DNA from 3 places in the Pelomonas margarita genome. Region 2 is predicted to be linked to each of the others. Evidence: predicted binding sites of a transcription regulator. Region 2 holds the regulator's gene; each other region holds the start of a gene.

The links. The regulator sigma-54, encoded in region 2, starts transcription at its own class of promoters, with help from an activator protein. The targets are predictions, from matches to a motif close to TGGCANGNAANCTGCTTT.
Region 1: ACG0Z3_RS03540 (PEP-CTERM sorting domain-containing protein) is a predicted target of sigma-54. The motif match lies at 1,325-1,342, and genes of this name have one in related genera.
Region 3: ACG0Z3_RS02510 (ammonium transporter) is a predicted target of sigma-54. The motif match lies at 1,027-1,044, and genes of this name have one in related genera.

Annotation. Positions count from the first base shown of each region.
Region 1 covers NZ_JBIGHW010000001.1:796,328-798,589, reverse strand. The annotation lists gene prsT (XrtA/PEP-CTERM system TPR-repeat protein PrsT) at 1-1,221, shown strand, start outside; gene ACG0Z3_RS03540 (PEP-CTERM sorting domain-containing protein) at 1,396-2,262, shown strand, end outside.
Region 2 covers NZ_JBIGHW010000009.1:150,068-152,329, reverse strand. The annotation lists gene ACG0Z3_RS16715 (hypothetical protein) at 1-380, opposite strand, end outside; gene ACG0Z3_RS16710 (RNA polymerase factor sigma-54) at 390-1,883, opposite strand; gene lptB (LPS export ABC transporter ATP-binding protein) at 1,886-2,262, opposite strand, start outside.
Region 3 covers NZ_JBIGHW010000001.1:574,524-576,785, forward strand. The annotation lists gene ACG0Z3_RS02500 (leucyl/phenylalanyl-tRNA--protein transferase) at 1-585, opposite strand, end outside; gene ACG0Z3_RS02505 (Spx/MgsR family RNA polymerase-binding regulatory protein) at 610-972, shown strand; gene ACG0Z3_RS02510 (ammonium transporter) at 1,117-2,262, shown strand, end outside.

The DNA of each region.
Region 1 (2,262 bases), on a different contig from region 2:
GGCAACTACGACGCTGCCGAGAAGCGGCTGCGCGCAGCACTCAAGGAAGACGAACGCAACGTCAACCTGCTCTTCGAGCTGGCGCTGGTCAGCGAACTGCGGGGCAAGAACGAGGAGGCGCTGAAATGGCTGGACAGCGCCGTCTCGGCCAGCGGCGCCCGCGAGACGCGCGCCAACTTTGCGCTGGTGGCCTGGCACCTGCGCAAGGGCCAGGCACCACGCGCAATGGAGGCGGCCAAGGTGCTGCTGGCCAAGCTGCCGGAGGACATCGAGGCGCTGCAGGCCTACGCCGCAGCCCAACTCGCCAACGGTGATGCGGCCGGTGCGCGCAGTACCCTGGTCAATGCCTCGCGCCGCGCCGCGTTTGACACCCCACGGCTGATCGAAGTCGCGCGCCAGCAGGCTCAGGCCCAGGACTTCAAGGCCGCAGCCTACACGCTGGACAAGGCGCTCACTGGCACGCCCAACGACCCAGCCGCCGTCGCCATGCTGTCCAGCGTGGAGCTGGCGCAGGGCAACGTGGCGGGTGCCGAGCAGCGGGCGCGGCAGGTCATCGAGGCCAACCCCAAGTCGGCCCTGGGCTACAACCTGCTGGCCGAGGCGGCGCAGCGCAAGGGCCAGGGTGCGGCGGCGCTCGACGCACTGCGCAAGGCGCACGAGCTGGACAAGTCCGCCACCTCGCTGACCCGCCTCATGCGCGCCCAGGCGACACAGGGCGGCAAGCCGGCCAGTGACCTGGCTGACGCCTGGCTGCGCAAGAACCCGAACGACATTGCCGTGCGCAACACGCTGGCCGAGCAGTTGGTGCAGGCCGGTGACCTGCCCGGCGCGCGCCGCCAGTACGACGCCATCCTCAAGGCCGCACCGACGAACGCTGTGGCGCTGAACAACCTGGCCAATGTGCTGATCGAGCTCAAGGACCCCGGCGCCGTCGACATGGCCGAGCGCGCGCTGAAGAGCGACCCACGCAACGCCACACTGCTGGACACCGCCGGCTGGGCCAGCCACCGCACCGGCAAGGCCGAGCGCGCGCTGCAACTGCTGCGCGACGCCCGACTGCGCGCCCCGGACAACCCCGACATCCGCTACCACCTCGCCGCCGTGCTCGCCCAGGCCGGCCGCAAGGGCGAAGCGCGCGAGGAGCTGGATGCCGCTTTGCGCGGTGGCGCGACTTTTGGCACGCTCAACGAGGCGAAACAGCTGCGTGCGACCCTCAACTGAGGGGGCCGAGCCGGTCTTCAATCCTGTCGACCCTTCTTACAATTCGCTCCAAAGCTAGGGGGTAGCTTCTTGCAAGTCATTGAGTCAAAACAGTTTTTATTTTTGGCACGACGATTGCTTGAAACCCCGCGAACTCCCGACGTCACAAGCGTCTGAAACCAGAAAGATCACCCGATGACATTCCTGAATCTCCGCCTGAGTCTGCTGGCCCTCGGCACGGTTGCGGCCCTGGTTTCGACGAGCGCGCACGCCGCCTGGACGTTCGAGTCGAACACCACGTCTGGCGTGAAGAACTACGAGAAGTGCTCGCTGGGGACTGCCTACGCGTGCGACAACAAAGTCGGCACCACCACCACTTCCAGCACTGCCACCAACGAGTCTGGCGCACTGATCGACAGCACCACGGTGTCGCTGAGCGGATTCGCGGCCACCAACAGCACCACGACGGGTCTCGTGCAAGGGAACTGGACAACCTCGACGCTAGCGCACCAGGGCCAGACCATGGGTTGGGGCCTGACCTCCGACGGCAACACCGCTCCCAACCACGCCGTGGACAACGCCGGCAAGACCGAGAGCATTCTGTTGTCGTTCAGCGCTTCCACCGTGCTGTCCAGCATTGGCATTGGCTACACGAGTGATGGCACCAACTCCGGCGTTTCCGTCGACCTGTCGGTCTTCCGCTGGACGGGTGCGAGCGCTCCGACCTTGAACGGCGCCGCTGCCGCGTCGATGAGCGGCTGGGAGCTTGTGGGCAACTACGGCAGCGTGACGCCCGACACGTCGCTGGCCTACAGCAACGTCGTCAACACTGGCAACAAGACCTCCAGCTGGTGGTTGATCAGCGCCTACAACAGCGGCTTCACGAGCGCAGCCAGCTACACGACCGGCGCCAGCACGCTGAACAACGGTGACGACTACTTCAAGCTGTTTGCCGTGAATGGCACGACCTGCACGAAGACCGTGAGCGCCAATGGCACCTGCGGCGGCACCTCGGGCTCCAACACCGTGCCCGAACCCGCTTCGCTGGCCCTGACCAGCGTC
Region 2 (2,262 bases):
TCGTACAGCGCCTCGCTGTCATCGGCGATGCGCCAGACCTGGCCGTTCTCCAGCTCCATGCGCTGGTTCGGCCGCCAGCCCTGGAAGCGACCGCGAATGCGGCTCTCGACCTGCTGCAGTGCTGGCGGGTTGCCGGCGGGCGGCTTGACGGCCTCCTGGCCGAATTTCGCGACCGCCTCGGCTGCGTGCGCGACGGATTTGGTCGTGGCCGCTGGCGCATCTGCGGGCAGGCTGATCGCGTCATAGCAGCGCAGCCGGCTCGCGGCGTCCACTTGCTGGCGGCAGGTCTTGACGTCGCCGGTCAGGTCTTGTGCGCCGGCAGCGCAGGCCATGCCGCCACAGCTGCTCAGCAGCAGCGCCGTGCACAGGTTGCGGATCATGCGAGCTCCTTACAGCGCCTTGCGCAGGTTGGCGGGCGCGATCTTCATCGCCTCGCGGTACTTGGCCACCGTGCGCCGCGCGCACTGGATGCCTTGTTCGTCCAGCATGGCGGCCAGCGCGCTGTCTGACAGCGGCTTCTTGGTGTCCTCGGCCGCGACGAACTGCTTGATGAGCGCGCGCACGGCGGTGCTGGAGGCCTCGCCGCCGGCCTCGGTGCTCAGCCCCGAGCCGAAGAAGTACTTCAGCTCGAAGGTGCCCCAGCTCGTGGCCATGTACTTGGCCGTCGTCACGCGCGAAATAGTGGACTCGTGCAGGCCCAGCTCGTCGGCAATCTCGCGCAGCACCAGCGGCTTCATGGCCAGCTCGCCGTGTGTGAAGAAGCCTCGCTGGCGCTCCACGATGGCCTGGCTGACGCGCAGGATGGTGTCGAAGCGCTGCTGGATGTTCTTGATGAACCAGCGCGCCTCCTGCAGCTGCCCGCCCAGTGGCGAGTTGCTGATGCCGCCGCGCGTGGCGCGCAGCGCGTTGGCATAGAGCTCGTTGATGCGCAGCTTGGGCGCCACCTCGGGGTTGAGCATGACGCGGAACTCGCGGCCCACCTTGCGCACGATGACGTCGGGCACGATGGCCGCGCTGGCGCCCTGCGCGAAGCGCCGGCCGGGCTTGGGCTCCAGCCGCGTGATCAGCGCCTGGGCCTCGCGCAGCGTGGCCTCGTCGGCGCCCGTCTCGTTCATCAGGCGGCGCATGTCGCGGCGGGCCAGCAGCTCCAGGTGACCCTGGCAGATGCGCAGTGCGATGACCTGGGGCACGCTGCGAGGGAGTGCGCGCAATTGCAGCGTCAGGCACTCGGCCAGGTCGCGGGCGCCGATGCCGGCGGGGTCCAGGCTCTGCAGCAGGCGCAGCGCGATGCGCAGGTGGTCCAGCAGTTGCTCGCAGTCCTCGTCGTCGTCGGGCACCAGCGCCGCGGCCAGCTCTTCCAGCGTGTCTTCCAGGTAGCCGTCTTCGTTCAGCGACTCGATGAGCACGTGCAGCGCGGCGCGGTCCTCGCGCGACAGCGTCATGCCGGCCAGCTGTTCGGCGAGGTGTTCGGCCAGCGTCGTGCCGGCGGACTCCTGGCTCTCGCGCTCGCCGTCGTCGTCGCTGCCGGCTGAGCTGCTGCTGGGCAGCTCGCGGATGCCGTCGAAGTCGTCGCGCTCGGTGCCGTTCTCCCAGTCCTCGCGCTCGGTGCCGCCGAAATCCTCGCCGGACAACTCGGCGGCCTCACCGCCGTCGGATTCTCCGGCCGAGGCCTCGGTGCCGCTCTCGGCGGGCGCGTTGGTGGCCAGCTCCGGTGCGCTGACGCTGAACTCCTCTTCCGCCTCCAGCAGCGGGTTGGCGGCCAGCATCTGCTCGACTTCCTGGTGCAGCTCCAGCGTGGACAGCTGCAGCAGCCGGATGGATTGCTGCAGCTGGGGTGTCAGCGCGAGGTGCTGACTGAGGCGGACTTGCAGCGTCTGTTTCACCGCTACATCCGGAAGTGTTCGCCGAGGTAGACCTTGCGCACGTCGGCGTTGGCCACGATCTCGTCGGGCGTGCCTTCGGCGAGCACAGCGCCCTCACTGATGATGTAGGCGCGGTCGCAGATGCCCAGCGTCTCGCGAACGTTGTGGTCCGTGATCAGCACGCCGATGCCGCGCCCCTTCAGGAAGCTGATGATGCGCTGAATCTCCAGCACCGCGATCGGATCCACGCCGGCGAAGGGCTCGTCCAGCAGGATGAAGCGCGGCTGCGTGGCCAGCGCACGGGCGATCTCCACGCGGCGCCGTTCGCCGCCGGACAGCGCCGGTGCCGGGCTGTCGCGCAGGCCTTCGATGGACAGGTCATGCAGCAGGCCGTTGAGCA
Region 3 (2,262 bases), on a different contig from region 2:
CTGCTGGCAGTCTATCCACGGGATACCGGCTTGGCGGCATAGGCAGATCAGCGCGCAGAGTGCGATCTTGGAGGCGTCGGTGCGGCGCATGAACATGGACTCGCCATAGAACATGCGCCCAAGGTTGACGCCGTAGAGGCCGCCGACGAGTTCGCCGTCCATCCAGGTCTCGACGCTGTGCAGCGCCGGCCAGGCCAGGTAGGCCGCCTGCAGCTCGGGCACGATCCAGGTGCCGTTCTGGCCATCGCGCGGCGTCTCGGCGCAGGCTTGCAGCACGGCGGCGCGATTGAAGTCCACGCGGATCTCGCAGCCGGGCGTGGCGATGAAGCGTTGCACCGTCTTGCGCAGCGAGCGCGAGAGCTTGAAGTCGGCCGTCTTCAGCACCATGCGCGGGTCGGGTGCCCACCACAGCGGCGGCTGCCCGGGGCCATACCAGGGGAAGATGCCGCGCCGGTAGGCGGCCGCCAGGCGCTGCGGCGTCAGCGTGCCGCCGGCGGCCAGCAGGCCGGGGGCGTCGGTGTCGGGCCCCAGCGCGCGGGTGGTGGGCGGGAAGTCCAGCGAGGCGTCGTCAAGCCAGTCAATCATGCCGGCCATGGTACGGTCGCCGCCATGATCATCGTCTACGGCATCCCCAACTGCGACACCGTCAAGAAGGCCCGCGTCTGGCTGGCCGAGCGGGGCCTGGAAGTCGCCTTCCATGACTTCAAGAAGCAGGGCGTGCCGGCCGAGTTGCTGCCCGCCTGGCTGGCTGCCTTCGGCCGCGACAAGCTCGTCAACCGCGCCGGCACGACCTGGCGCAAGCTGGACGACGCCGCCAAGGCCGCCGTCGTCGACGACGCGGCCGCCACGGCGCTGATGCTGGCCGAACCCAGCGTCATCAAGCGGCCGGTCGTGCGCTGGGCGGATGGCCGCTGGACGCTCGGATTCGGTGCGCAAATGTTCGAAGAAGGTGCGTCAACCGCACCAAAGTAAAACTTCCGGTGCCTCCGTGGCGCCCGTGCCCGGCGATGCGCATGCATCAAGACTGGGCATTGAACTTGCTGTTTCGGTGCGGTTTGGCTCGGCTTGGTGCGTATCGCCCAAGCCTGGAGCCGGGAACCGACACAGGAGACAGCGTTGGAGTCATCGATCAAGCAAGGCGCGGATGCGCTCTTCATCCTGCTGGGCGCCATCATGGTGCTGGCCATGCACGCAGGTTTTGCCTTCCTGGAGCTGGGCACCGTGCGCAAAAAGAACCAGGTCAATGCGCTGGTGAAGATCCTCGTGGACTTCGCCGTGTCCACGCTGGCGTACTTCCTCGTCGGCTACCTCGTCGCCTATGGCACGCACTTCTTCGTCGGCGCCGAGCAGCTGGCGCAGAAGAACGGCTATGAGCTGGTCAAGTTCTTCTTCCTGCTGACCTTCGCAGCGGCCATTCCCGCCATCGTGTCGGGCGGCATCGCCGAGCGGGCCCGCTTTGGCCCGCAGCTGGCGGCCACGACGGTGATCGTCGGCTTCGTCTACCCGTTCTTCGAGGGCATTGTCTGGAACCAGGGCCTGGGCCTGCAGACCTGGCTGAAGGCGGCCACGGGCGCGGAGTTCCATGACTTTGCGGGCAGCGTCGTCGTGCACGCCGTGGGCGGCTGGATCGGCCTGGCGGCCGTGCTGCTGCTCGGACCCCGCCTGAACCGCTACCGCAAGGACGGCGCGATGAGCGCGCACCCGCCGTCAAGCATCCCCTTCCTGGCGCTGGGCGCGTGGGTGCTGACGGTGGGCTGGTTCGGCTTCAACGTGATGAGTGCGCAGACGCTGGACAAGATGTCCGGCCTCGTCGCAGTGAACTCGCTGATGGCCATGGCCGGCGGCACGCTGGTGGCCGTGCTGCTGGGCCGCAACGACCCGGGCTTTGCGTACAACGGCCCGCTGGCCGGGCTGGTGGCCGTGTGCGCCGGCTCGGACGTGATGCACCCGCTGGGAGCGCTGGTCACCGGCGGCGTGGCCGGCTGGCTGTTCGTAAAGTTCTTCACCCTCACGCAGAACCGCTGGAAGATCGACGACGTGCTGGGCGTGTGGCCGCTGCACGGCCTGTGTGGCGCGTGGGGCGGCATCGCCTGCGGCATCTTCGGCCAGCAGGCACTGGGCGGTCTGGGCGGGGTGGCCTTCAGCGCGCAGCTCATCGGCACGCTGGCGGGCGTGGCCTGGGCGCTGGCCGGCGGCTTCTTGGTCTACGGCATCATCAAGCTGGCCGTCGGCCTGCGGCTGGATGCCGAGCAGGAGTTCGAG